One region of the Noviherbaspirillum sp. FW303-A3 genome, then DNA from elsewhere that is predicted to be linked to it. Evidence: predicted binding sites of a transcription regulator. Region 1 holds the regulator's gene; each other region holds the start of a gene.
What was found. Region 1 encodes sigma-54, which starts transcription at its own class of promoters, with help from an activator protein. Its sites were predicted from a motif close to TGGCANGNAANCTGCTTT; they were not measured.
Positions count from the first base shown of each region.

Region 2: AC3WOY_RS18960 (pilin) is a predicted target of sigma-54. The motif match lies at 6,219-6,236, and genes of this name have one in related genera.
Region 3: AC3WOY_RS00425 (phenol hydroxylase subunit) is a predicted target of sigma-54. The motif match lies at 6,237-6,254, and genes of this name have one in related genera.

Region 1 covers NZ_JBYTAZ010000001.1:3,425,051-3,434,728, reverse strand. The annotation lists gene lptC (LPS export ABC transporter periplasmic protein LptC) at 1-56, shown strand, start outside; gene lptA (lipopolysaccharide transport periplasmic protein LptA) at 94-642, shown strand; gene lptB (LPS export ABC transporter ATP-binding protein) at 644-1,384, shown strand; gene AC3WOY_RS16560 (RNA polymerase factor sigma-54) at 1,404-2,891, shown strand; gene hpf (ribosome hibernation-promoting factor, HPF/YfiA family) at 2,984-3,331, shown strand; gene AC3WOY_RS16550 (enoyl-CoA hydratase/isomerase family protein) at 3,488-4,579, shown strand; gene AC3WOY_RS16545 (deoxyguanosinetriphosphate triphosphohydrolase) at 4,576-5,730, opposite strand; partial or broken gene aroKB (bifunctional shikimate kinase/3-dehydroquinate synthase AroKB) at 5,731-7,391, opposite strand; gene AC3WOY_RS16535 (Ig-like domain-containing protein) at 7,388-9,343, opposite strand; gene AC3WOY_RS16530 (type IV pilus secretin PilQ) at 9,390-9,678, opposite strand, start outside.
Region 2 covers NZ_JBYTAZ010000001.1:3,939,619-3,949,296, reverse strand. The annotation lists gene AC3WOY_RS18995 (branched-chain amino acid transaminase) at 99-1,019, shown strand; gene AC3WOY_RS18990 (zinc-finger domain-containing protein) at 1,037-1,237, shown strand; gene AC3WOY_RS18985 (YybH family protein) at 1,396-1,827, shown strand; gene AC3WOY_RS18980 (YheT family hydrolase) at 1,834-2,793, shown strand; gene AC3WOY_RS18975 (DUF2946 family protein) at 2,797-3,399, shown strand; gene AC3WOY_RS18970 (beta-barrel assembly-enhancing protease) at 3,404-4,891, opposite strand; gene moaC (cyclic pyranopterin monophosphate synthase MoaC) at 5,002-5,511, shown strand; gene AC3WOY_RS18960 (pilin) at 5,730-6,170, opposite strand; gene AC3WOY_RS18955 (FHA domain-containing protein) at 6,396-7,007, opposite strand; gene AC3WOY_RS18950 (Stp1/IreP family PP2C-type Ser/Thr phosphatase) at 7,038-7,862, opposite strand; gene AC3WOY_RS18945 (TerC family protein) at 7,931-8,662, opposite strand; gene sucD (succinate--CoA ligase subunit alpha) at 8,747-9,628, opposite strand; gene sucC (ADP-forming succinate--CoA ligase subunit beta) at 9,646-9,678, opposite strand, start outside.
Region 3 covers NZ_JBYTAZ010000001.1:78,163-87,840, forward strand. The annotation lists gene AC3WOY_RS00385 (GlcG/HbpS family heme-binding protein) at 1-224, opposite strand, end outside; gene AC3WOY_RS00390 (catechol 2,3-dioxygenase) at 226-1,152, opposite strand; gene AC3WOY_RS00395 (2Fe-2S iron-sulfur cluster binding domain-containing protein) at 1,196-1,519, opposite strand; gene AC3WOY_RS00400 (NADH:ubiquinone reductase (Na(+)-transporting) subunit F) at 1,521-2,582, opposite strand; gene AC3WOY_RS00405 (phenol hydroxylase subunit P4) at 2,618-2,977, opposite strand; gene AC3WOY_RS00410 (aromatic/alkene/methane monooxygenase hydroxylase/oxygenase subunit alpha) at 3,045-4,595, opposite strand; gene AC3WOY_RS00415 (MmoB/DmpM family protein) at 4,620-4,889, opposite strand; gene AC3WOY_RS00420 (aromatic/alkene monooxygenase hydroxylase subunit beta) at 4,899-5,891, opposite strand; gene AC3WOY_RS00425 (phenol hydroxylase subunit) at 5,946-6,203, opposite strand; gene AC3WOY_RS00430 (sigma 54-interacting transcriptional regulator) at 6,546-8,228, shown strand; gene AC3WOY_RS00435 (GntR family transcriptional regulator) at 8,235-8,945, shown strand; gene AC3WOY_RS00440 (hypothetical protein) at 8,962-9,408, shown strand; gene AC3WOY_RS00445 (branched-chain amino acid ABC transporter substrate-binding protein) at 9,434-9,678, opposite strand, start outside.

The DNA.
Region 1 (9,678 bases):
GGGAGTTCAACCTGACGAGCAATGTTCATGGCACGTATCAAGCCCGCGTACGCTGATTCGGTATAACTTGATGCATCCTATTCGAGATCTTTCATGAAACATTTTTTCTTGTTGCTGTTGACGCTGTTCGCGATGGTCGCAGGCAATGCGCACGCGGAAAAAGCCGACTCCGACAAGCCGACCAATGTCGAGGCCGACCAGATGGCCTACGACGACATCAAGCAGGTCAACACCTTCACCGGCAACGTGATCCTGACGCGCGGCACGCTGATCATGCGCGCGCACAAACTGGTGGTGTCGCAAGATTCCGCCGGCTACCAGTTCGCGACGCTGCTTGCGCCGCCCGGCGGCCTGGCCACCTTCCGCCAGAAGCGCGACGCCGGCCCGAACCAGTGGATCGAAGGACAAGCAGAACGCATCGAATACGACGGCAAATCCGAGATGGTGAAACTGTTCTCGAAGGCAAAAATGCGCCGCCTCGAAGGCAACAAACCGACCGACGAAGTCGAAGGCGAATTCATTTCCTACGACAGCCGCGCAGAATTTTTCACTGTGAACAATACAGCGACCGGTGCGAACAAGCCCGGCGGCGGCCGCATCAAGGCCATCATCCAGCCACGCTCCGAATCGAAGGACAAATGAGATGACGAGTACGCTGGTAGTCAACGGTCTGCAAAAGAGCTACGGCACGCGCCAGGTGGTGCGCGATGTCTCGCTGCAGGTGGCGAGCGGCGAAGTGGTCGGCCTGCTCGGCCCGAACGGCGCCGGCAAGACGACATCGTTCTACATGATTGTCGGACTGGTGCCTTCGGATGCCGGGGACATCGATCTCAATGGCGTGGCGATTTCCCGCCTGCCCATCCACCGTCGCGCCACGCTTGGCTTGTCCTACCTGCCGCAGGAGGCATCGGTCTTCCGCAAGCTCAGCGTCGAGGACAATATCCGCGCAGTGCTGGAACTGCAACGCATCGACGACAAGCCTCTTGCCAAGGCTGAAATCGAAAAGCGGCTGAATACGCTCCTTGCCGAATTGCAGATCGAGCGCCTGCGCGAAAACCAGGCACTCTCGCTCTCGGGCGGCGAACGCCGGCGCGTCGAAATCGCGCGCGCCCTCGCGACCAACCCGCGTTTCGTGCTGCTCGACGAACCGTTCGCGGGTGTCGATCCGATCGCGGTCATCGAGATCCAGCGTATCGTACGCTTCCTCAAGGAGCGTGGCATCGGCGTGCTGATCACAGATCATAATGTGCGGGAGACCTTGGGCATCTGCGACAGAGCCTATATCATCAACCAGGGCTCTGTCCTGGCAAGCGGCCGTCCTGACGACATCATTGCGAACGAGTCGGTGCGGCGCGTGTATTTGGGTGAACACTTCCGGATGTGATGGAAGAAGACCAGAACGTATGAAACAGACACTCCAACTTCGAATCTCGCAACATCTGGCGCTGACGCCCCAGTTGCAACAGTCGATCCGCCTGTTGCAACTGTCGACGCTCGAGCTGCACCAGGAGCTGGAACAGATCCTCTCGGACAACCCGATGCTGGAACGCGTCGACGACCCGCTCGACCATTCCGTCCGCCTGCTCGCGGATGGGGCGATCAGCGCGCCGGCAAGCGCGAATGGCACCACGCCGGAAGCGCCCGCAGCCGAAAGCAGCGCCCCCGCTTCTTCCGAAGAGCCCGAGGGCGGCTTTGAAGGCGGCGAAGGTTCGGATGCCGGCTCGGGCGACAGCGACTGGAGTTTCGACGATGTCGCACGCACCTCCAAGGCACCGGAAGACGACGACGCACGCCCTCAGCTCGAGGCGCATGAAGTCACCCTGCGTGAACATCTGCTGGAGCAGATGCGCGTCACCGTGCGCGAGCATCGCGACCGCGCCCTCGTCGAACTGATCATCGACGCGCTCAACGACAACGGCTACCTTGACGAACCGATCGAAGAAATCCATGCACGCCTGCCGGAAGAACTCGGGATCGAACTCGAGGAACTCGCCGTCGCACTGAAACTCGTGCAGAGCTTCGAGCCCGCGGGCGTCGGCGCGCGCAACGCCTCCGAGTGCCTCGCGATCCAGATCCGCCGCTTCCCGAAGATTCCGCTTGTGACGCGTCGCCGCGCACTGGAGATCGTCGAGAACCATCTTGCGCTGTTCGCGCAGCGCGACTTCAACAAGCTGAAGAAGGCGCTCGACTGCGACGAAGAAGACCTGCGCGAAGCGCAACATGTGATCCGCCAGTGCAATCCGCACCCCGGCGCCCTGTTCGCCTCGGATGCCTCCGACTACGTCGTCCCCGACGTCATTGTCAAGAAAACAAAGAACGGCTGGCAGGTATTCCTCAACCATGACGTCATGCCGCGCCTGCGCGTGAACGCCCTCTACGCCAACATCCTCAAGCAAAGCAAGGGTGAGGGGTCGCTTACTTCGCAGCTGCAGGAAGCCAAATGGCTGATCAAGAACATGCGCCAGCGTTTCGACACGATCCTGCGCGTGGCGCAGGCGATTGTCGACCGTCAACGCAATTTCTTCTCCCACGGCGCGGTCGCCATGCGCCCTCTTGTCTTGCGTGAAATTGCTGATACACTGGGTTTACACGAAAGTACTATTTCTCGTGTGACAACTCAAAAGTACATGCTGACCCCCCACGGCATGTTCGAGTTGAAGTACTTCTTCGGCAGCCACGTCGCCACAGAAGCGGGGGGCGAAGCTTCATCGACGGCGATCCGCGCGCTGATCAAACAATTGATAGGAGCAGAAGACCCCAAGAATCCATTCTCAGACAGCAAAATTGCGGATATGTTGGGGGAGCAAGGCATGGTCGTGGCACGACGCACCGTCGCGAAGTATCGCGAAGCTTTGAAAATCCCTCCAGTCAATCTGCGCAAATCCCTGTAGCTTTCATGTTGTAGTGTAGTTGCTGTGTTCGGCGTAGCTCGACTACGCGGGCACGTGCGAACCTCCAGCGACGCCATCCATAGGAGCGCTGTATGAATCTCACAATCAGTGGACATCACCTCGAACTGACACCGGCCATTCGTGAATACACGGAAAACAAGCTGGAACGCATCATCCGCCATTTCGACCATGTCATTGATATCGCAGTCATCTTGGGTGTGGAAAAACCTTCAGAAAAGGAAAAGAGACAGAGAGCAGAAGTGAATCTGCGACTACGTGGCAATGTCATTCATGTCGAGAGTTTTGCGGAAGACCTGTATGCAGCCATTGACACACTGATTGACAAACTGGACCGTCAGGTACTGAAGTACAAGACAAAGATCCAGGACCACCAGCACGAATCCTTCAAGCGCATGCCGGACACTTCGGCCGCTACGTGACATCTACCCGGCCCTTCAGGGCCAGTACTATCAAGGGCGCATCGAATGCGCCCTTTTTATTTACTGTTCGCCGCCAAGGATGAATGTCGGGCACGCGACTGCGGCGTTCAGGCAATGCCGATACAATAATCCGCTTTCCGCACACATTTGCCGGCCATGACTGAATTCGTCCAGACCCATATCAAGAACAACATCGGCTTCATCACACTTGATCGTCCGAAAGCCTTGAACTCCCTTTCGCTCGACATGGTGCGTGCGCTGACGGCGGCCCTGCTCTCGTGGCGCAATGACCGCGAGGTGCGTGCCGTCGTGATCCGAAGCAGCAGCGAGCGCGCATTTTGCGCAGGCGGTGACATCCGCTTCTTCTACGATGCAGGACGCGCGACACCGCAAGGCGGAAGCGCGCTGCTGGAAGACTTCTTCACCGAAGAGTACGCACTGAATCACCTCATCCACTTCTATCCCAAACCCTATGTCGCCATCATGGATGGCATCGTGATGGGGGGCGGGATGGGCGTTGCACAAGGCGGAGAATCCAACCGCATGCGCATCGTCACGGACCGCACGAAGATGGCCATGCCCGAGGTGAACATCGGCCTGTTCCCCGATGTGGGCGGCGGATATTTCCTGTCCCGCATAGCAGGCGAAATCGGGACTTACCTCGGTGTCACGGGCGAGATCATCGGCGCCGCCGATGCGCTGTATGCCGGCCTCGCCGACGTGTTCGTGCCCGCCGCCGAACTTGCCGCGCTCTCCGCCATGCTCGAGTCGGCAGATTCCTCCAGGTTGCCGCACGCCATTCGTGAATTCGCGTCGCGATTCGCATCGCAGGTTGATCCGGCGACGAGCGTGCTCGCCGCCGAACGCGACGCAATCGATCGGCATTTCGCGCATGACGATGTGCTGTCGATTGCGGACTCTCTCGGGAAGGACGACAGCGCATTCGCACGAAAAACGGTCGACACCATGAACAAGCGCTCACCGCTGATGATGTGCGTGACCTTGTCGCAGCTGCGACGTGGGAGAACGATGGGGGTTGCGGACAACCTGCGCATGGAGCGCACGATGGTGCGCCGCAGTTTTGAAAACGGAGAAGTGCTGGAAGGCATCCGGTCGGTGGTCATCGACAAGGACAATGCGCCCAAGTGGTCACCGGCGCAACTGGCCGATGTCGGCGAGGAGATGATCGAGCGTTTCTTTGAACCGGCCTGGCCGGCGCATGCGCATCCGCTGCGCGCGCTTGACTAGATTTCTTCGACGGTGAACAACCGGCGAAACTCGCGCATCGCGTAACGGTCCGTCATGCCCGCAATATAGTCGGCAACCTTGCGCGCCTGCGCACGTACCTGGTCTGCAGTCGCACCGTCGCGCAGGCCGGTCTGGTAATCCGGGGGCAGCAGGCGTGGTTCACGCATGAACGCTTCGAACAGTTCGCGAATGATGCGCCGCGCCTTGCTGGTCATGCGGTTGACCTGATAGTGCTGGTACAGGTTGTGGCGCAGGAAGCGCTTCAACTGTGCGGCCTCCCTGTTCATCTCTGCGGAGAACGCGATCATGGGAGGAGCATTGCGCACGTCATCGACCGACTTCGGTTGCGCAGCATCAATGCGTGCGCGTGAGGTATCGATCAGGTCGACAATCAAAGCGTTGATCATGCGCCGGATCGTCTCATGGATGGCTCGGCGCCCGGTAATGCCGGGATAGGTGCGCTCCACTTCCGTTCTGTGCCGCGCATAGAAATCCACCTCGTCCAGCTGCGCAGTAGTCAGCAGGCCGGAACGCAAACCGTCATCAATGTCGTGGTTGTTGTAGGCGATCTCGTCGGCGAGGTTTGCCAGCTGCGCCTCCAGCGTCGGCTGCTTCTTGTCGAGGAAGCGCTGGCCGATATCGCCCAGCATCTGTGCGTTGGAAGACGCGCAGTGCTTGAGGATGCCTTCACGCGTTTCGAACATCAGGTTCAGGCCATCGAACGCGCCATAGTGCTCCTCGAGCTTGTCGACGACGCGCAGACTTTGCAGGTTATGTTCAAAGCCGCCATATTCCTTCATGCAGGCGTCCAGCGCCTCCTGTCCCGCATGGCCGAAGGGGGTATGACCAAGGTCGTGCGCAAGTGAAATCGCCTCGACCAGGTCTTCATTGAGGCGCAGGTTGTGTGCAATCGAACGTGCAATCTGCGCCACTTCGATGCTGTGCGTCAGGCGGGTGCGGAAGAGATCACCCTCGTGGTTGACGAATACCTGAGTCTTGTATTCGAGCCGGCGGAATGCGGTCGAGTGGATGATGCGGTCACGGTCGCGCTGGAACTCCGTGCGGGAAGCCGGGGCCGGTTCCGCGAAACGCCTCCCCCGCGATGCCGCGGATCGTGCGGCATAAGGTGCGAGGTTGGCTTCGAAGTCCATTTACCGGACGCAGGCTTTCAGGGTTTCAACCAAGGTTTCCTGCGGCACCGGCATGATGACCGATGTGCCGAGGGGCTTGAGGAGGATGAACTTGATCTGCCCGCCCTCGTTCTTCTTGTCCACCTGCATCAGCTCAAGCCAGCGTTCAATGCCGAGATCCGGCGCGACAACCGGCAGCCGCGCGGCCTTCACCAGCGCCGTCAACCGGGATGCAGTGGCAGCATCGATGAACCCGAGGCGATGGGACAAGTCGGCGGCCATCACCATGCCGCATCCGACCGCCTCACCGTGCAGCCATTCGCCATATCCCATGCCAGCCTCGATCGCGTGGCCGAATGTATGGCCGAAGTTGAGGATCGCACGCAGCCCGCCTTCACGTTCATCCTGGCGCACGACATCCGCCTTGATCTCGCAGGATCGTTGGATGGAATACGCCAATGCTTCAGGGTCACGTTCCACCAGCTTCCCGATATTCGCCTCGATCCAGTCGAAGAATGCAGGATCGATGATCGCGCCGTGCTTGATCACCTCCGCCAGTCCGGCAGACAGTTCGCGGTCCGGAAGCGTGTTCAGGGTCGACGTATCCGCAATCACCGCTTGCGGCTGGTAGAACGCGCCGATCATGTTCTTGCCGAGCGGGTGATTGATACCGGTCTTGCCGCCGACGGAGGAATCGACTTGCGCCAGCAGCGTCGTCGGCACCTGGATAAACGGCACGCCGCGCATGTAAGTCGCTGCGGCAAACCCGGTCATGTCACCGATTACGCCGCCGCCCAGGGCAACCAGGGTCGTCTTGCGGTCGCACTTCTGCTCCAGCAGCACGTCGAACACACGCATGAGACTGCCCCAGTTTTTCTCCTCTTCACCGTCCGGCAGCACAACCGTCGTGACCTGTTTGCCGGCGCCTTCGAGAATGCCAACCAGGCGATCGAGGTAAAGGGGACCGACGGTGGTGTTCGTGACAACCGCCACTCGCTTGCCGGCAATGTGCCGTGTGACCAAGGCAGGATCGGCCAACAAGGATTGACCGATCGCAATGGGGTAACTGCGATCACCCAGGTCGACTTGCAAGGTGATCGGCGATGAATGCTGCGCGCTCATAGATTTCAGGAAGTCTGGTTCGGCTTGTCGTTCCCTGGCGAGGCCTTCTGCGCCATTTCCAATTGGGAAACGATGGTTTGCACCAGAGATTGTACGTTAGGACGGCCGGTTTCGATGACAAAGTCGGCAACTTCCAGGTAAAGCGGCTCGCGTTCGCGTGAAAGCTGCTCGAGGCGGCCACGGGGATCGGCCGTCTGCAATAAGGGCCGGTTCTTGTCGTGGCTGGTGCGCTGGAGGATGCTGTTGATGCTGGCCCGCAGGTATATCACGGTGCCGCGTGTCTTGAGGTATTCGCGGTTTTCCGGTTTCAGGATAGCACCGCCGCCGGTTGCCAGGACAAGGTCGGATTGCGAGGTCAGGTCGCGAATTACTTCCGATTCACGTTGACGGAAACCCGCTTCCCCTTCGATTTCAAAGATCAAAGGAATCGAGGCGCCTGTGCGCGCCTCGATTTCATGGTCCGAATCGATGAACCGTTTGTTAAGTTTCTTGGCCAGGGCGCGACCGACTGTCGTCTTGCCGGCGCCCATGAGGCCTACTAAGAAAATATTGGTAGTCAATCTGGCGAATTGCAATCGTTCGTTCCATAAGGGCTAATGGCCAATGTACCCCTTATCAAGCTCGGAGGCGCAATGCTCTGATCGGTCAAATCCGAAGCAGCGACAGGCAAAGTGAATATTGGTGTCGTGTATGTACCTTCCGTGCCTGCCGCAGTGCCATTAATGGTCAGGCGCACATTGGTCCAATTGCCGCGGTCTTGCGGATACAGGATCGATATTTGCGTGATGCCCGAGGAGTCGGTTTTACCACTCGACGTCGTACTGAACGGCAGTCCGGGTTCCAAGCTGTTATTGCCATTCCGATCCTCAAGCGGGGCAAGCACGCCATCACGGTTGCTATCTTCATTTGTACAGGTGTAGTTAATGACGCGCACCCAGCCATTTGCCGGCGTGGAAGAGTCAGAATCAAACACGTAATAACCTTTGATGTAGGAATCAGCATCAAGTGTAGCAGTGACCGTAACTTCAGGAACCGGATTCCCACCTGCATCGGTTACAAATACAGTGTAGTCCTTACGGTACGTCGAGTTTGTAGGTTCCACAATGGTATTACCTGTACCGGTCGTAATGAACAGTGATCTCCGGGCAACTGTCAAGTTTGCGGTCGCCGTCTTGGATGTCCCTTGGATACGAGCCTGAATCTGCACACCATTCGTCGCGGTCGTTGCCGGGCCTGCGGCGAACGTTACCTTCGCAGTGCCATCGCTTCCGGTAGTGACGACCGATGGATTGGAAAGCGTACCGCCGCTCTGGTCGGACGCAATGGAAAATTCAACCACTGCGCCTTTCACCAGATTGTTGTTCACTGTGCCATCCCTGACAACAACAGTTAACACACTCACATTGCTTTGCCCGGTTCCGCTAGGGCTTACTACTGCAGGGTCGGGTTGCATGCTAATCGTTGCTGATCCTGTCAGAGACGCAACAAACTCAAGGCTAGCTTGAGCGGTGGGGCCGCTAACAACGGTCGCCGAGATTGTTGCAATACCAACCGTGTCGGATTTGATGTAGACGTCTTGGGAGTTTCCCGAATTCACCGGGATACTGCTGCTTCCCAACGCTGTGCTGCAAACACTGTCAGTGTAAATCAAGCCGCGCGACGCGCTAATGTTGATTGTGCCGTTCTGTCCGACTCCGGCATTCTCGTACCGCGCGCTTATCTTTGTACACGCTCCCACGTTTGCCTCAGACACCGCAGTGGATACCCTCAGGCTGATGGAATTGACGTTGTAGGCATAAGTAAAGCTGTGTCCTTGCGAGGTTGCCGTTAATGTATCGCTGCCAGCCTGTGTGCCTGTCACTGTAACGACAACCTGTCCTTGCGCGTTCGTCAATGGCAAGCCGCCCGAAGTGCCGCCCGAAGTTTTTATCGCGACGGCATTGCCTTTTGCCGACGTAATAGAAACAGGCACTGCGGGAATCGCCGTTCCAGCCTGATCACGGACAGTAATTGCGAAATCTCCTGTACTCCCTGATGTCACAGTTGCGGGGCCGGTAATCGCCACTGCGGTACCAACTACATTAACCGTACCAGTCGCAGTAATGTTCCCCGCCTTCGCCGTCACCGTAATATTTCGATTGGTATGATCCCCAGACGTGGTAAGTGTCGCTGTCGCTTTGCCGTTTGAATCGGTGTTTGCAGCAACGCCAGTAAGCGCACCGGAGCTGGCTGTAAACGTTACCGGTACAGAAGCAATGGCATTGTTATTTGCATTCTTCACGAGAGCTGTAACCGTAACCTCAGTGCCCGCGACACCAGAAGACGGTAGTTCGGTACTGCTGAACAGCAATGAAATAGACGACGGCGTGGTAGCGGTCGACCCGCTGGAGCCAGAAACTGTACCCGCCGAACCGCCGCCACCACCGCATGCCACGAGCGTCACTGCCATCAAGCCGCCTGCTGCAAATTGCACAAACTTTTGGACCGAGGTCCCGATATCCCCTAATTTCATAAGCCCTACCCTTAACGTTATTCGAATTCTTGCTTATTGCTCTTGGTTAGCGTGCTACCACGCGGTCGGCAACTATTTTAGGTGTAATGAAAATCAAAAGCTCCGTCTTGTCATTGGTACGTCCCTGCGTCTTGAACAGATGGCCGACAACAGGAATGTCGCCAAACACCGGCACCTTCGATACCTGCTCACGCTCGACTTGCTGGAAAATACCACCGAGGACAACCGTTCCGCCATTTTCCACAAGCACCTGCGTCTTCACGTGCTTGGTATCGATCGCAAAACCTGCCCGGGTTTCGACACCAACACTGTCTTTGTTGACGTCGACGTCGAGG
Region 2 (9,678 bases), 510 kb from region 1:
AGCGGCAGGAATGCCGATGTCACATTCTACAGATGAATTTTCACCCTCGTTGGAGTGCGCTAAAATCGACGTTTTGCAACGATTTTGGAGAGCACGATATGTCCATGGCCGACCGCGACGGAAAGATCTGGAAAGATGGCGAACTGATTGACTGGCGCGACGCGACCGTCCATGTGCTGACCCATACCCTCCACTACGGCATGGGCGTGTTCGAAGGGGTGCGCGCCTACAAGACGGACAAGGGCACCGCGATCTTCCGCCTGAAGGAACACACGCAGCGCCTGTTCAATTCGGCCAAGATTTTCCAGATGAAGATCCCGTTCGACCTGGAGACGCTGATGGAAGCGCAGCGCACCGTGGTCCGCGAGAACAAGCTGGAATCCTGCTACCTGCGTCCGCTGGTCTGGATCGGCTCCGAGAAGCTGGGCATCTCCGCCAAGGGCAATACCATCCACGTCGCCGTCGCCGCGTGGCCGTGGGGCGCCTACCTGGGTGAAGACGGCCTCGCCAAGGGCATCCGCGTCAAGACCTCGTCCTTTACGCGCCATCATGTGAATGTCTCGCTCGTGCGCGCTAAGGCATGCGGCTATTACATCAACTCCATCCTGGCCAACCAGGAAGCACTGGCGGACGGCTATGACGAGGCGCTGCTGCTCGACACCGAAGGCTATGTGTCCGAAGGCTCCGGCGAGAACGTCTTCGTCATCAAGAACGGCAAGATCTATACGCCCGACCTCGCCTCCTGCCTGGACGGCATCACCCGCGACGCGGTGCTGACAATGGCGCGCGACCTCGGCATCCCGGTCATTGAAAAGCGCATCACGCGCGATGAAGTCTACTGCTGCGACGAAGCCTTCTTCACCGGCACGGCGGCAGAGATCACGCCGATCCGCGAACTCGACAACCGCCAGATCGGCGAAGGCAAGCGCGGCCCGATCACCGAAAAACTGCAGACGCTGTTCTTCGACGTGGTCGCCGGCAAGGCGCCGCAGTACCAGCACTGGCTCACCCTGGTTTAATCACTCTGGAAAACGTCATGACCCAATCCACGCAAGTCACGAGTTACGTCGAACTCGACGGCAAGGACCTGCCGGCATACTGCCCCAATCCGCAGATGCCGATCTGGTCTTCGCACCCGCGCGTCTTCATCCCCGTCGACCATCACGGCGAAGGCATGTGCCCGTACTGTGGCACGGTGTACAAGCTCAAGCCGGGAACGGTCGTCAAGGGTCACTAAGCCCCGGCACGGTTCCAGGCGACGGCCCGGTTTCAGCAATGAACCGGGCCGTCGGCTTTTCGGGGATGGACATTGTTCTATACTGTCTTGTCCAGTTACGCCGACGATAATACGCAGCGCAGGACAATGTTCTGCATGGAAAGGAGCGCCGGCATACCATGCCCAAATTAAACAGGATTTTCGAAACACCCGAAGAAACGGAAGCCGCGTTCTACGAGGCAATCAGCAACGCCGATGTCGAGGCGGTCATGTCGCTCTGGGCCGATGAAGAGGACGTCGTCTGCATCCATCCCGGCGCACCGCGCCTCATCGGACATGCATCGATCCGCGCATCCTGGGAACAGATTTTCGAACAGGGCGGCGTGCAGATCCGCCCGGTACAGTTGCACGTCACGCAAAACATGATGACTTCAGTACACAACATCATCGAGGAAGTGCATCGCACGGCATCGCGGCAACCGGACATCCACATCCTCGCAACGAATGTCTTCATGAAAACGCCGCGCGGCTGGCGCATTGCCACCCACCATGCCTCGGTTGTGCCCGGCGAAGCGCCGGCGGCCACCTCGGTCACGGCACTCCTGCATTAATGCGACATGAAATACGCTGCTCCCCCCTGGTTGCCCGGCGGGCACCTTCAGACGATTTTTCCGGCGAAGTGCATCGTCAAGCCAAAGGTGAACTATCGGCGTGAGCGCTGGCGAGCGCCCGACGACGACTTTGTCGACATCGATTTCGTGGATGGCCAGCCCGGCCGTCCGTTCATCGTCATGTTCCACGGGCTGGAGGGATCTTCCGACAGCCACTATGCGCGCGCGCTGATGGCGTACGCCGCCTCGCTCGGCTGGTCGGGAGCGGTACCGCACTTTCGCGGATGCTCGGGCGAACTCAATCACGCGCCACGCTTCTACCACTCCGGTGATGCACAGGAAGTCGACTGGATCGTGCGCCGGCTAACGGCGGACTGGAGGAAACGCGAGCCGTCCGCAAAATTCTATGCATCGGGCGTATCGCTGGGTGGAAATGCCCTGCTCCGCTGGCTGGGAGAATCACAACACCAGGCGAAAATCGTCGATGCGGCCTGCGCCGTCTCTGCGCCGCTTGACCTGGCCGGCGGTGGCGCCGCACTGTCGCGTGGATTCAACATGGTGTACACGCGCTCGTTCCTGCAGACGCTCAAGCCGAAATGCCTGCGCAAGCTCGATCAGTTCCCCGGCCTGTTCGACCGCGACCGCATGCTCGGTGCACGCGACCTGTACGAGTTCGACAACGTCATCACTGCGCCCTTGCATGGCTACCGCGACACGGACGATTACTGGCATCGCGCCAGCGCCAAGCACGTGCTGCCGGATATTGCCGTGCCGACCCTGGTACTGAACGCGAAAAACGATCCCTTCCTGCCCGCGCACCACCTGCCGACAATCGCCTCGCGCCATGTCACGCTGGATTATCCGGAGCACGGCGGCCACGTCGGATTTGCCATCGGCGGACTCCCCGGCCGCATCGATTGGCTGCCGAGGCGTATCATTGGTTTTCTTGAAGGCGCAACAGGTTAAACCATGGATGAAATCGTCAAACAGGCAATGGCAAAGTGGCCGAACGTGCCGCACTGTTACGGCTGGCTGGCGCTCGACGCGCGCGGAAACTGGCGCATGCGCGACGAACGCGCCCAGGCGCTGAAACTCGCTGGCGACCGTATCGGCAATCCTGCGCTGCTCGGCTTCATCAACCGCAATTACCTCTGTGATGCGCAGGGCCGCTGGTACTTCCAGAACGGTCCGCAACGGGTCTACGTCCATCTCGAGGCAACGCCATTCATCGCGCGTACCGATCCCGCGCACGGTTTTATCCTGCATACCGGCGATGCCGTGGCCTCGATCGAGGCGGCGTGGATCACGGAAAGCGGGCTGCTGCTCCTGCAGAACGGCGAGCGGATTGCTCAAGTGGATGACCGGGACATGGCGCAGTGCCTGATGCGACTGTACATCAACGGCGCGCCCGCAGGCGATGACCGCCTTCTAGCCTGGCTGGAGGAACCGTCGGATGATGCGGCGGTGACGCTTGAATTTGCAGGTAAACATCACGCTGTGGCACGCATCGGACAGGACGACATCTCGCAAAAGTTTGGCTTCACGCGACATCCTCAGCCGGATACGGCCTGATCCGTCAACGTTCCCGCTGCCCTTCCTTCAGCTCTTCCATCCAGCGCGCCTTGAATTCACGCTCCCGCGCGTCGATCATCGCCTGGTCGTAGAACGAGGCATCGGGCGCACGGCGCGCGATGCCGAGTTGTTCGATGGCTGTCGGAACGCTGCCCTGCAGCGCGTACGACTCCGCCAATGCCAGGTGCTGGAGCGCCTGCTTGCCTTGCGCGGCGTATGCCTTCGCCAGCTGCTCGTACAGCTTGGGTTCCTGCCTGTATAGCTGGGCCTGGTCCCGCAAATAAGCCACTGCCTCATCCAGTCGCCCGGAAGCAATCATCGCTTCGGCGTACTGACGCGCAATGCCGCGCGAAAGCGGGAATTTCTGGCGTGCGGCATCGGCCTCCTTCAGGGCTTCCGCTGCCTGGTTCCCGGCAAGCTTGATATCGATCGAAAGGCTGGTGAGCACGGCGCTTTGCACCGGCGCTGTCGGCCCCTGCGCCGCAGCGATCGCTTCCTGCAGCAATGATTGCGCCCGTGCATAGCCCCCCTGCCGGAGCGCGGCAAACGCCTTGCCGTAGAGCGCCGACACGATCTGCAGTCGTGTCTTCTGCTGCGACTGCGTATCAAAGGCCACGGTCGCATCGCGCAATCCCTGCGCAGACGTATCCTGCAGCACGCGCAGGCGTGCGCGAACGAGATGGAAGTCAAGGCTGTCGGCACGCTGGCGGTAACGCTGGTCGCGGGTCCGCGCCTGGATATCGGCGATACGCTCCGTCGTCAGCGGGTGGGAACGCAGGTAAGCCGGCGCCGCATCGGTATAACCGCGGGTCGCAGTCTGCATCCGGCCGAAGAAGGCAATCATGCCGCTCGTATCGAAGCCTGCTTCGCGCAGGATTTGCAACCCGATGCGATCCGCCTCGCGCTCTGCGTCGCGGCTAAAATTCAGTTGCCGCTGCAAGGCCATGCCCTGCCCGCCCATGAGCAGCGCCGCCGAGGTATCCGGGCTGCCGCGCGCGGCCAGCGCAGCAAGAACCGCCGCCGCAAGCGGAATCAGCGAATCCTGCCGCTGCTGTCCGATCATGCGCGCAATGTGCCGCTGCGCGACGTGGCCGATTTCATGCGCGAGTACTGATGCGAGTTCCGATTCATTCTGTGCCGCGAGCATAAGCGCCGAATGCACACCGATGAACCCGCCTGGCAACGCAAAGGCATTCAGCATCGGATCGCGAACAGCGAAGAAAAAGTAATCGTAGCTGGTCTCGCCGCGCGCCTCCGGCCTGACTGCAAGCAGGCTGTTGCCGAAATTGTTCAGGTACTCGGTGGTGGGAGCGTCGTCCAGATAGTCCCGGTCGCGCCGAATGTCGCGCATGATCTGCTCGCCCAGCTTGCGTTCGACGAGGGGGGAAAGCTCGGCGCGTTCGGTGTCGCCGAGGTTGGGGAGGGTTTGGGCAATTGCTGGTGCCGGAAGTACCCCGCTGGCCACAATCAGTAGCGGGACGACCGCAGCCACACTAGCGAGGCGGCTTATAGGTTTTGATAACGAGAGGGAAAATTTGGATTTCACGGTGCTATGATACTCGCACCCATTGATCAATCAAGAATCATCCTTTTTCATTTCCCATGAGCAGTCAACACGACAACAGGACATCGTCGACCGAAAACCACGGACTGACGCATTTCGATGCTGATGGTCAAGCCCACATGGTCGATGTTGGCGCAAAATCCGAGACACACCGAATTGCAGTAGCAAGTGGCAAGATCTGCATGAAGCCGGAAACACTTGCGATCATCCAGTCTGGAACTGCAAAGAAGGGCGACGTGATCGGTATTGCACGTGTCGCGGCCATCATGGGGGCCAAACGAACCAGTGACTTGATTCCACTGTGTCACCCACTTGCCATCACCCGCGTTGCTGTCGATTTTGCAATAAACACTGCGGAGTCAAGCATTAGATGCACTGCGCAGGTTGAAACATTCGGAAAAACCGGCGTGGAAATGGAAGCACTGACGGCCGTTCAGATTGGCCTGCTTACAATTTACGATATGTGCAAGGCAGTAGATCGAGGGATGGTGATGACAGATATTCGAGTACGAGAGAAACGCGGCGGAAAATCGGACTGGGCGGTCTAATATTGCCGTAGATCGTCGAGAACTTTGAAACATCGCCAAATCGATAACAATTCACAGCCAGGCGGCGCTAGTCCCACTTTTCATTGCCATGGTTAACGCTTCGTAACGCATTTGCTATCGAGACTACGTGCGTTATCTCTGATTTTTGCATCAGTAAATTTGCGCGCAAAAAGTAAAACACCCCACGAATGGGGTGTTTTAATCTTAAATCCTACGTATTAGGTGCGGCATTCTGCAGGAACATACTTGGCATCTGCAGCAGGCGAGGTGCACGTCCACTTTACTGTGCCATCAGCATTTACTGTCGGCGTAAAGGTGAGGACAACACCTTTAGCTTTTGCAGTACCGGTAACCGCAATTACACCGGTAGCATCAGTACATGTGCTGGATGCAGTATTGTCCGTCGCTGTTGCAAGGTTGGTAACGCCTTTGCACATACCAGCTGCAATAGCGCCAGAATTGTTCGCGATATTTTCAGTAACAGTGGCTTTCATGGATGAACCCAGAATAGCCAATTCAGACACGCGTCCACGAACCGTATAGTCTTGGTACGCTGGCAACGCCACTGCGGCGAGAATACCGATAATCGCCACGACGATCATCAATTCAATCAGGGTAAAGCCAGCTTGTGCACGTTGCACGATCTTCATGGATTTCATTTGTTTCTCCCTCTGGAAATTGGCAGCCCACCTGCCATGACTTTCCATGTTGCAATCAGCGTGCCAAGATGAAATCTGACAAAATCTGTCTCTTTTAACCTCTTATATAGACAAAGAAGCAGATTCTATTGACCAATATTGTCAGGTTGTAGCGTATTAAGGCCAATTCTGGAAATGCAGCGACAAAATTTGTCACTTACCTTAATTGTCATACGATAGAGCAAACTATCCCAGCAAGAATTGCACATGGTCTCCTGCGAGCTCGATTACGTCTTTGTCGTTCAGCTTTTGAGGAGTTACCCCGATCGGCACACCGTTCAAGGAAGGACAGGTATTTCCCTCGATATGTGCAAGGTAGTAGCCATCCGGACGCAGCAGGATGACGGCTGCATGCACGTCTTGCCGGCCGATAGTCGTTATCGTCTTTGACAGTACATTTTCACTGCCGGCCCTGCTCCCATTCAACACTCGCACCTTGGCTGCCAGCGCATGGTCAGCGGCAAAGGTATGCAAAGGAGCTGTCCGTGCGGAATCTGCAGGCACAATGGCAGGATCGGCATGATAATGCATCCGATACTGCGCCAGCTCGATGCAGTCTTCGTCCTGCAAATAATGTTTTCTCACTGGCTGGCCGTTCACCTTGGTGCCGTTCGTACTGTTTAGATCCTCAAGGTACGAGTCGTGATTCAACGTCACAATCACCGCATGCTCACCGCTGATTGCAATATCATCAAGAACAATATCGTTATGCGGCCTGCGTCCGATCGTCATCCGTTCCTTTGCGAGCGTGACATCCCGCAGGAACTTGCCTCCTAACGAGAGCGTGATTTTCGCCATTGCACTCCTCGAATCCGTTCCCTCTGCATTTCAGCTTACCCAGTTGAGGATGCGCTCCAACAAGCCGGTTGTCCCGGCACCTGGGACCAGCACCTTCACAAGAATGACCGAGATGTTATCGAAGCCGCCGTTATCGTTTGCCTGTTTGACCAGTGTTCGGCAAGCCACCTCGAGCGCACCCTGCGCTTTCTCCAATATTCGGGAAATTTCATCATCGGACAACATGTCCGAAAGCCCGTCTGAACAGAGCAGATAGAGGTCACCTGCATGGAGCGGATGGTCGTGAATCTCCACCTCCATGTCCGTACCTACGCCTACAGCACGGGTCACGAGATTCTTGACTTGAGAAAAGCGCGCCATGGCAGCATCGATCAGTCCGGCATCGATCTGCTCCTGAAGCAAGGAATGATCGCGTGTCAGACGGCTCAATTCACCATGGCGATAGCGATATGCCCTTGAATCGCCAACGTGAGCAATCGTCACCTTGTCACTGTGGAAGACGGCCGTGACAATTGTCGTTCCCATCCCATGATATTGGGGCTCAGCCCCCGCTGCATCCAGAACGGCGAGGTTGGCCTTTTGAATGGCCTCAACAACACCTTGATGAAGTGGGCGACCTGACGAGAGCGGCTCCTTCTCGCTGTCCGTCGAAAGCGCCAGAGTTTGTTCAAGCGCATCCTTGGTAACCGTTGCAGCAATACTGCTCGCCACCTCGCCGGCATTGTAACCGCCCATGCCGTCGGCCAGCACGGCAAAACCATGGGACGTACTGATGAAGATCGCATCCTCATTTTGCGAACGCACCAGCCCAGGATCGGTCATCCCGGAGAATTCTAGTCCGACGTTATTTGCCATGAAGGCAATTATACGTGGAGCAGCAGGATAAAGACGGATGCGAATGAAGGGAGTTATGCAGCATGACGCTATCGGGCATTGGTGTGTTTGCGCCGCTTCATCAATGCCTTGCCGATAAATACTACCGCCACGGCTGAGACCGTTGCGACTATGTTGAAGTGCACGGCGGTTCCCGGGATGGTCAGATCGAGCATTGGCAAATATGCGCCTAGCCATGGACCCAAAGCGGTGTCGGAGACAGCCATGCTTCCAGCGATATAGCCAAGCAGCGCTGCGCCAAGAGTCACGATGAACGGAAACCGCTCCATGAGCTTCAGCACGATGGTGCTGCCCCAGATGATGATCGGAATGCTGACCAGAATACCGAACACCACGAGGAGCATGCGATGCTCGCCCCCGGCATGCTCCGCCGCGCCGGCGACGGCAATCACGTTGTCGACGCTCATGACCAGATCCGCGACGATGATGGTCTTGACTGCCGATAAGAGCCTGTCGCTTGCCGGAATCTCGCCATGTCCGTCTTCATCGTCCAGCATGAGCTTGATGCCGATCCAGAACAGCAGTGCTCCGCCGACCAGCTTCAAGTAAGGCACCTGGAGCAGCGTGACAGCGAACGCAATCAGGGCAACACGGATGGCAATGGCGCCGAAGGTGCCGAGCAGGATGCCGCGCTTTCGAAGTTTCGGCGGGAGGTTTCTGCACGCAAGTGCAATGACGATCGCATTGTCCCCGCCGAGCAGGATGTCGATCAGGATGATCTGACCGACGGCGACCCAGTTGATGCTCAGCAGGAGATCCATATTGGTTGCTCGATAGGCTGAAAATGATACGGGGAGCCGAAGCTCCCCGTATCTTACGCCTGCATTACTTCAGCAACACTTGATTTACAGCATCGCTTTCAGCAGACGCGCCATTTCGGACGGGTTCTTGGTGACCTTGATGCCGCAGGCTTCCATGATTTCCAGCTTGGCTTGTGCCGTGTCGGCACCGCCGGAAATCAGCGCGCCGGCGTGGCCCATGCGCTTGCCCGGAGGAGCGGTGACACCAGCGATGAAGCCGACGACCGGCTTCTTCATGTTGTCCTTGATCCAGTAAGCGGCGTTCGCTTCGTCCGGACCGCCGATTTCGCCGATCATGATGACAGCGTCGGTGTCGGGATCGTCGTTGAATGCCTTCATCACGTCGATGTGCTTCAGGCCGTTGATCGGGTCGCCGCCGATACCGACTGCGGAAGACTGGCCGAGGCCGAGCGCGGTCAGCTGCGCAACGGCTTCATAGGTCAGCGTGCCGGAACGCGACACGACGCCGATGCGGCCCTTGCGGTGGATGTGGCCCGGCATGATGCCGATCTTGATTTCGTCCGGCGTGATCAGGCCCGGGCAGTTCGGTCCGAGCAGCAGGGTCTTGCTGCCGGCCTTCTTCATCTTGTCCTTCACTTCCAGCATGTCACGGACGGGAATGCCTTCGGTGATGCAGATGGCCAGGTCGAGTTCGGCTTCCACGGCTTCCCAGATCGCAGCAGCTGCGCCTGCGGGCGGCACGTAGATGACGGACACGGTCGCGCCGGTCTGTTCCTTGGCTTCCTTGACGTTGGCGAAAATCGGAATGCCTTCGAAGTCTTCGCCGGCCTTCTTCGGGTTCACGCCTGCGACGAAGCAGTTCTTGCCGTTGGCGTAATCGCGGCAACCGCGCGTGTGGAACTGGCCGGTCTTGCCGGTGATGCCTTGCGTGATGACTTTGGTGTCTTTATTGATCAGAATCGACATTTGTATTCCCTTAGCGATTATTTACCGGCTGCAGCGACGACCTTCTGCGC
Region 3 (9,678 bases), 3.3 Mb from region 1:
GTCGAAAAGCCGAAGCCTGCCGCCGTGTAGGCCTTGTCGATCGCGATGTTGATCGAGTGCAGGAAGGCGCCGGGCATGCGGAGGAAGGACATCAGGTTGCCGCCGCGGTCGACCACCGCGACGTTGATGCGCCAGCCGTTCTTTTCCGCGTGCCGCACCGCCGCTTGCGCGGCGGCGCTGGCTGCTTCCCAGGTGATGCCGGGGATGGCAGTCCGGACGTCCATCTCAGGTCACCACCGTCAGGAAACGCTCGTTGAGCTTGCGGTCGTGGTAGAACACGCCGGCCCCCACCTCGTCCCAGGTCCACGTGATCGGCTGCATGTCCGGATAGAAGTCGTAACCGCCGCAGAAGGTTTCCAGGCGGTTGCCGGACGGGTCGAAGAAGTAGATCGTGGTGCCGCGGGTCACGCCGTGGCGAGTCGGGCCGGCGTCGATGGACACACGGAGCATCGACATCAGGTCGGCGGCGCGCAGCACCTGTTCCCAGCTTTCGAGGCGGAAGGACAGGTGGTGCAGCTTGTTGTCCTCGCCGTGGCGCACCAGGGCGACGTCATGCGCCTTGGTCGAGCAGGTCAGCCAGATGGCGAGGTCGGTCTTGCCGTCTTCCAGCTTGATGCGCTCCACCAGCGAGAAGCCGAAGACCTTCGAGAACAGGTCATGCGCGCCGTCGATGTCGCCGCCGTACAGCAGCGCATGGTCCATGCGGATCGGAGCAATGCCGGGGATGTTCGGCACCCAGGCTTCGGGATTGGTGTAGGACATGCCGTTGCCGACATCCTTCTTTTCCGCGTAGAGCTCGATCGTATGGCCGGTAGGAATCTGGAAGCGCACGCGCTCGCCGGTTTCCAGCAGGTCGCCCGCAGGGATACGCTCGGTCTTGACCCCGTATTCCTTCAGGTCGCGCTCGTACTTGTTGAGCACGTCCTTGTTCAGCACCTTGAAGCCGAAGAAATCGATGCCCGCGCGGTCTGCCTGGCGCAGCACCACGCTGTGGTGGTCGCGCTCGTCCCAGCACTTGAAGTACACGCGGCCCTGGTCGTCGCGCCCTACCTCAAGCAAGCCCATCACCTCGGTGTAGAACTTGACCGATTCTTCCATATCCAGCACGCGCAACTGCGCATGTCCCGGACGCAAAACGCCTGTCATTGCCATGGTTATCTCCTCCTATGTACAGACTGGTTAAACAAAACAATCATCATTCGGACGTGCAAGCCTGCCGGCACACGTTCTTCTTCATCATCCCTACTACCTTGAGCCTGACATCGCTGGCCGGCACGACCCGGCAGGCCAGCAGGGTGCCTTGCGCCTCTTCTTCCTCGGTGACGTGCTCGCGGCTCATCCTGCGCTTCTGATAATCCCCGGCTGTCACCGCAATCTTGCAGACGCCGCAGCCGCCACTGCGGCAACCAACCGGTATGCCCTTCTTGCCCAGCGATTCCATGCCGACCAGCAAGGACTGCCTGTCCGAGCAGCGGAAAGTCTCGCCGGTATCCTCGATCGTGACGGTGAAAGTGGTCATGTCAGATCTTCTTGAACAAGGGACTCCTGACCTGCTGCGCATCCGCCGCCGAGAAAAACTTTTCGGTGTAGATGTCGCGCTCGAACAGCCGGCCTTGCATCAGGGTCGTGATGCAGGCGTCGATCATGACCGGCGGGCCGCACAGGTAGGCCTTGTGGCCGCGGAAGTCATTGTCGAAATGGTTCTTTGCCGCGTCGTGCACGAAACCGCGGAATCCCGTCCATGCGCTCCCTTCCGGCTCGTGCGACAGCGCCGGCACGTAGCTGAAGTTCGGATGCTTCTCCGCCAGTGCGGCGAACTCATCGTGGTAGTACAGTTCCTCCCGGTTGCGGGCGCCGTAGACCAGCGTGAGCGGCAGCGGCGACCCCTCTTCCAGCAGGTCGAGGATCATCGAGCGCGGGCTCGACAGGCCGGAACCGCCTGCCAGGAAGATCGACGGCTGACCGGCCGACTTGCGGACGAAGAACCGGCCATATGGTCCGCTCAGCTTCACCTGGTCGCCTTCCTTCAAGGTCTCGTGGATCCAGGTGGTCGCCTTGCCGCCGGGGACGATGCGGATGTTCAGTTCGATTTCTCCCTTGCCGGACGGCGGGGTCGCCAGCGAGAACGCGCGCGTCAGGCTTTCACCCGGGATGTGCAGGTTCAGGTATTGGCCCGCCTGGAACGCCATGCCCTCCGGTTCATCGAGGGCAATCCACACACCCTTGATGGTCGGCGTCAGGTTTTCGATGCGGGTCACCGTGCCGTGGAAATCCTTGACCGGCAGGTTCTGCGCGTCCGGATCGACCTCGATCTCGGCCTCCAGGACAACGTCGGATTGCAGCGTGGCGCAACAGGCCAGCGTTTTTCCTTCCTCGCGCTCGTAATCCATCAGGGCGAAATTGGATGCCTCGCCGTGGTCGACTTCACCGTCGACGACCTCCACCTTGCAGGTTGCGCAAAGGCCGTGGCAGCAGGCATGCGGCAGGTAGATGCCGGCACGCAGGCTGGCATCGAGGATGGTCTGCCCGTCTTCCACCTCGATGGTCTGGCCTAGCGGTTCAATGGTCAGCTGGTAGCTCATGTCATTCTCTCTTGCTCGAAGGGCTCGGTTCCTTCTTAGCTGCAGGAACCCTTGATGCCGGTGAGGCCCGGGGTGCGGAAGCGGATCACGTCCTTGTGCTTGAGACCGTTGTCGGCGAGCGACTTGTTGACGTCAGGCGTCCACGGCTTGCCGGAATTGAGCCATTCGGCCTTGCTCCACTCCACCTTCTCGAAATCCGGGTGTTCGCCGAAAGCGCCTGGCAGGACTTTCTCGACGATGTCGCCGAAGCGCATCGCGGGAGGGAACGGAAAGGCGAACGGCGCGCAGAACATCAGGTGGTCTTCCCAGCCGATGTAGAGCAACTGGTTGCCGTGGAATTTGTCGGCGCTGTCCTTGACTTCGCCGATGTAGGGTTTGACTGCTGTGACTGGCATGTTTTGTCTCCTCGTGTGTTGTCGCGCACTTGATACCCCCTCTCCCGCGGGCGGGAGAGGGGAGCTTCTATGTATTCGACGTCGCCATCTGCTTCCACTGCGCAAAGTTCTTCTGGTCTTCCGATCCCTCGAAGTCCAGGTTGTCGCGCCCGAAGTTCAGCCGATACCAGCGCAGCACCTCCATCAGCGGATCGAAGCCTTCCGCCCCCGGATTGACGTCCGGCTCGAAGCAGTTGCCCTGGTAGATCTGGTGCACCGGCAGCCAGGATTGGACGTACTTCTCCGGCTCGTTGTCGAAGATCTCCTTGCAGCCGTCGGAGCAGAAGTGATACTTCTCGCCCTTGTAGTCGGACTCGCGGTAGCAGATCTTGGTCGGGTCGTCCGGCTCGGTGAACAGCATCGGGATCTGGCAGCACTGGCACAGCATCGGCAGCGTCTTGTTGTAGAAACGCTTGCCCTGCTTGGCCTGCTCCGCCCAATGCTCGAAACGCGGGCGGTAGTACTTGTCGAAGGTGTCCGGGTACTTGGCGGAGAGCCAGTCCATCTCTTCCGGCGTCGGCATCCAGGTATGGAAGTCGGCCGCGGCACCGTACTGGTAGAAGGTCGCCCATGCCTGGTGGGAGATGTGCTCCTTGTCGATGGTGCATTGCTCGACGCATTTCGGCACCTTGATGCCGTAACGCGCGAGGTCCTTGAACAACGCGCCGCCGGATTCCTCGAAATACACTTCCCAGGCTTCCTTCCAGCTCATCACGCGCTTGGGCAGCATGTAGTCCATCATCATGCCGACCAGGGTCAGCATGCGCACGCCGCGCCAGGTCCACTTGTCGATCCACTTCTGCACGATCGGCAGGTTGTCCGGGTCCTGTTCGAGGATGAACTTGATCATCTCCAGGCCGAGCGTCATGTGGCGCGCTTCGTCCGACTGCGCCGAGAAACCGAAGGCCATCGCGCCCATGTCGCCGTTGTAGGCCGCGCCGGAAATGAACGGCACGAACAGCAGGTTGGTCAGCACGTATTCGAAGGAGAAACCGATCGCGACCATGTATTCGAACGGACCGGCCGTCATCGCATCGTCGAAGAAGGACTTCGGCACGGACAGGTACCAGACGCGGTCATGCATGTGGCGCCAGTCGTGGAAACCGTTGTAGTGTTTGTTGTAGTTCGACAGCGAGTGGATCTGCGTCTGGAAGTGGCGCATCTCGTCGAGCGACTGCATCTGGCAGGCCACGCGCGCACCGGCGCCGCGGAACTGGCGGCCGACATGGGCGAAGCCGCGATGCGCCATGTATTCCAGTGGCGACACGCCGGTCAGGAAGAGTTTGAGCGCATTGATGTAGCGCGCGTCGGTCACGCCGAGATGACCGTTGCCCTGGTTGAAGGCGTCGAGGATCGCGTACAGCTTGCGCTCCTTTTCCGCCTGGTACTTCCAGTAGGCATCCATCGTGAGGCGGAACGGGTCTTCCCACTTGTCCCAGTCGTGGATCTTGATGCCCTCGAACTTGTCGTACGGGTAGACGGCATCCATAGGCTGGTAGGTGGTTTCCCAGTCGAGGCCGCGCGTCATCGCGGCGTAGCGCTCTTTCAGGCCGAGCTTCTTGGTCGCTTTCATGTCCATGTCTTGTCTCCTTGATGTGCTGGCTCAGTGCTTCCAGCTCAGCGTGAATTCGTCGTCGGTTTCGCTGATGTGGCCGGCCAGCGTGATCAGGTGCACGTGCAGTTCCTGCAGGTCGAAGTCGCGGCCAAGCTTCTCTTCCACGGTGCCGCGCCTGATGGTCAGGCTGCCGGGGGCATCGATCTTCACCATGGCGGGCTGCTCGTTGATGACAGCGTTGGGGTTGTCTTCGGCGATCGCGTCGATGATGCTGCGCGTCTCTTCATTGGTCTGGAATGCGATGAATACGTTGGACATCATGTCTCCTTACAGCGCGAGGCCGGCCTTGGCGGCACGGGCGTTGAATTCTTCCTGCAGCTCGGCCATGACGGCGTCGGCCTGTTCGCCAAGCGCATGCCTTGCCAGCGGTGCGAGTGCGTTCATCGTCTTGTCGCGGTACTGTTTTGCCCATTGCGACAGCAGCGCCTTGTTCTCCGCCGATTCCGCTGCCGCCGTCTTGATGCTGGCGTCGACCCACTTGCGGGTTTCGGCAAACCACTCGGTCTGGAAGCGGGTAAGCATGGAGACTGTCGGGCCGGCCCGGCCGGAGATCGCGTTATCGATGTGCTGGTACACCAGCGGATACAGCAGGCCGTCGAGGACGAGGTTTTGCGCGACGAAGAGTTCGAACCAGTCCTTCACCACGAAACTGTCTTCGACGTAACGGCGCAACTCCTGCCACTTCGGATCAGCGAGCCAGGCTTCCTTCGCCGCATCGAGCGCGGTTTCGTCCTCCAGCAGCAGGCCGGTGCGGGTCAGGTATTGCGCGATGCCGAGGTGGTCCATCGCCTGGTAGATGCAGGGCTGGGTGATCGCGGTGCCGTAGCCGTAGGCGCAGATGAATGAGTTGTTCATGTTGGCCCCCCACTCCAGGTGGCGCAGCGGCAGCAGCACATCGAGGGCCAGCTTGCGGGTCACTTCCGGCAGGGCCGTTGCGAGGCCGCGCGATTCGACGAACTCGAAATCGCCTTCCGCGGTTTCCTGCATGCGGGCGCGGGCCAATGTGTAGGTGCCGTAATAGAGCTGGCGCGGATCCTTGAACGTGTACCAGTCCGCCATCCTGATCGCCGTGCGGGTGACGTCGAACAGTTCGTGGTCGGGATCCCACAGCGGGCGGTAATGGAAGTTGGCGGTGGCCTGCGCGTCGAGCGTGCCTTCCTGGTAGCGTGACGCCGGCTTGTCGCCACCGATGCGGCGGGCGACGTTGTCGTACGTCTGGCGCAGCGGTTTGATGCTGACGGTACGTAGGTCAATTTGCATTGCGGACTCCTCCTGTTGTAATGGCCGGCCCGGAACCCGGTGCCGGGTTCGGACTTACTTGAAGCGCTGGTGTGTGGCCTGCCGCAGGTTCCAGTCCCACTCGGAGGCCTCGGCGCCGGTCGGCGGCGAAGGCCCGTCGAGGACGGTGACGGCGTTGGCGGAACAGAATTCGGCGAATGCGTGACCGGGCAACAGGAGTTCGACGAAGAGTTCCGGCTCGCCGATGGCGAACTCGAACTCGACCATGCCGTTTTCCCTCTTCTCGATGACGCGAACGAACTTGCGCGCCGTGTCAAAAGCGTCGTTGCCCATGTCTCCACCACTTTCTTGTTTGATGGGGATCATTTAGCAACCAGCGTGCCAAAATGTAGGAGCACACCAAAAAATCTCGAGATTATTTAATTTGCTGCGGTGCGTGGAGGACGGTCTTGAGTGCTGGCGAGCCTTCCCGCCAAGAAGCCGTTCCAGAGTAAAAATTAATGCTGCGACGCCGCAAGGCGAGAATTGATTCGGGTCAACTGCTGAAATGATCAAATCCGATTTCCCGTATCACCAAATGATCAATAATTTCTGATGATCATGTAGAATCTCGAGATTATTGGCTGCACCCTTCTCGGAAAGCGCGGCCGTCCTGACTTGAAAAGGCGGGCTGAAATGATCAAATATCCGAAGGACCTCGACCTGCGTCGCCTGGTGCGGTTTTCCGCGGAAGACGGCACGATCTGGCTGGCGGAACACCGCATGGTGCTGGTCCACACGGCCGCCCTCGCCGGCCTGCGCAAGGAATTGCTTGGCTCTGTCGGCCCCGAACACGCCCGCCGCGTGCTGACGCGCATGGGCTACGCCTCAGGCATGCGCGACGCGGAACTGGCGCGGAAGCTGCGCGGCGACCAGAACCCGATCGACGCCTTCGTGGTCGGCCCACAGCTCCACATGCTGGAGGGCAGCGTGAAGGTCAAGCCCGTGCGCATCGACATGGATGTCGCGGCCGGCACTTTCCTCGGCGAGTTCGAATGGGACAACTCCTGGGAGGCCGAATCGCATGTGAAGGAGTTCGGCCCGCAGAAGGACCCGGTGTGCTGGATGCTGCTCGGCTACGCGTCGGGGTACACAACCGCCTTCATGGGACGCTTCATCCTGTTCAAGGAAGTGGAGTGCGTGGCCTGCGGCGCATCGCACTGCCGCATCATCGGGAAGCCGGTCGAGGAATGGCACGACGCCGCGGAACACACGCCCTACTACGAAGCGGATTCCATCGTCTCGCGCCTCCTTGAATTGAAAACGCAGGTGGAAGTGCTGCGCTCGTCCATCGAACAGCAGCGCCAGATGGAAAACCTGATCGGCAGTTCAACCGCTTTCCAGCGGGCCTACGAACTCGTCGTCAAAGCCGCCAAGACCAACGTGACCGTCCTGCTGACCGGTGAAACAGGCGTGGGCAAGGAACGATTCGCTCGCGCCCTCCACGACATGAGCCTGCGCGCCGGGCGCCCCTTCGTCGCCATCAACTGCGCCGCCCTCCCCCATGACCTGGTGGAATCGGAACTGTTCGGGGTGGAGAAAGGCGCGTTCACCGGCGCCCACGCTTCGCGCACCGGCAAGTTCGAACGCGCGGAAGGCGGCACCCTCTTCCTCGACGAGATCGGCGAACTCCCGCTTGCGGCGCAGGCCAAGATCCTGCGCGTGCTGCAGGAAGGCGAGATCGAGCGCCTGGGCGACGACCGGACGCGCAAGGTCGACGTCCGCATCGTGGCGGCGACCAACGTCGAGCTGATGCAGGCGGTCAAGGACGGCCGCTTCCGCGCTGACCTGTTCTACCGACTGAATGTCTATCCGATCTCCATTCCGCCGCTGCGCGAGCGCGCGCTCGACATACCGCCGCTCGTGAATGCCATGATCGACAAGTTCAATGCCGTGCACGGCAAGCGTGTCGCCGGGATCACCGACAAGGCGATGAAGGCGCTGAAAGCCTATCAATGGCCGGGCAACGTGCGGGAGCTGGAAAACATGATCGAGCGCGGCATCATTCTCGCACCCGCCGACGGCTGGATCGAGCTCGACCACCTTTTTCCGAGCCTGGATGGTTCCGCGCCGGAAGGTATCGGCCTGTCGCAGCAGGGAGAACTTTCCGTGGACGAAGGCCCGGAACAGGCAAGGCTGTGCGACGCCATCCTCAATAGCGGCCTGTCGCTGGACGAGGTGGAAAGCCTGCTGCTCCAGGAAGCGGTGGACCGCTCCGGCGGCAACCTGGCCGGCGCCGCGCGCCTGCTCGGCCTCACCCGTCCGCAACTGACTTACCGACTCAAACGCAACAAGGATACGACTCCGTCGGAGGAGTAACACCCCATGCTTCACTCACAAAAATTCAACGCTGCGTTTGCCGACGCCGACACCGAACCGAGCACCCTCACGGAGGGCACCTACCTGCAGCTTCGCCGCGACATCATCGAAGGGCGGCTGCCGCCGGGTGAAAAGCTGCGCGTCGAACACCTGAAAGACCGTTACAACGTCGGTGCAGGCACATTGCGCGAGGCCTTGTCGCTGCTGCTGTCGGACGCCCTCGTCGTCAGCGAAGGCCAGCGCGGCTTCCATGTCGCTCCCATGTCGATGTCCGACCTGGAAGACATCACCCGCACCCGCATCCTCGTCGAAGGCGAGGCGCTTCGACAGTCCATCATCGCCGGCAATGACGACTGGGAAGCCGCACTCGTCGCCGCCTTCCACAAGCTCAGCAAGTCGGAAGAAAAGCTCGGCGAACGGGAGACCGGCACGGTGCGGGAATGGGAGGCGCGCAACCGCGACTTCCATGAGGCACTGATCGGCGGATGCGATTCGCGCTGGTTGCGCTACCTGATCGGCCTGCTCTACCGCCAGTCGGAACGTTACCGGCACACGGTCATTTCACATCGTTCCGTGGCACGGGACGTCCACGCCGAGCACAGCGCCATCTATGAAGCGGCGCTGGCGCGCGACGTCAAGCGCGCCAGGGCGGCGCTGGAGGTCCACATCAACCTCACCTTCGAATCGATCAGGAAATTGCTGCCGGAACTGGAATGAGCGGCGGCATGCCCACTTGAACAGAAAGGTCTTTCCCGCAAGCCGCCGTCGCCCGTTTGCACGCCGCGGCAGAACTTTTCGTGACGGACATCGTCAGTTTTATATCAACGGCAGCAACAGCCGCTGCGCGATCGGCTTGCCGGTTGTCATCGTTGTGCTAAAACGAACTAGGCGCCTGTGCATCATGCCAATCCGTAACGGACAGGGACGGCACTCCGTCCATCCACAAACCCGAATGACGGCCATGACACTTTCCCAATACACCCTCCTCGCCTCCTCCAGCGTCGGACTGATCGTCGTCTCCTTCCTCAGCCTGGTCGTGGGGGCGCTCATCCTCGCCGTCACGCTCTTTACCGCGGGATCCGTCCTCGCGATCACCGCCGCCGTGGGCGCGCTGTGGTTCAGCGGCCCTTGGCGCAAGCCCGTCGGAATGGACCGGGCGGTGGTCATTCGCCTGCGCTGACAAGCAACTGCGACCGGGGGCGTGATTACCGGACAACGGCGATCTGGGTGCGCTTGCCGCCCTTGAAGGTGTACAGCGTCAGCGTGCCGTTCTTCATGTCGCCCTTGGCGTCGAACTCGATCTCGCCAATCACGCCCTTGTACTTCGTCCTGGCCAGTTCCGGCAGGTATTTCGCGGGCTCGGCCGAGTTGGCCTTCTTCATTGCTTCGGCCAGGATCATCACCGCGTCGTAGGTGTACGGCGAATAAAGCTTCACCTCGGTATCGAACT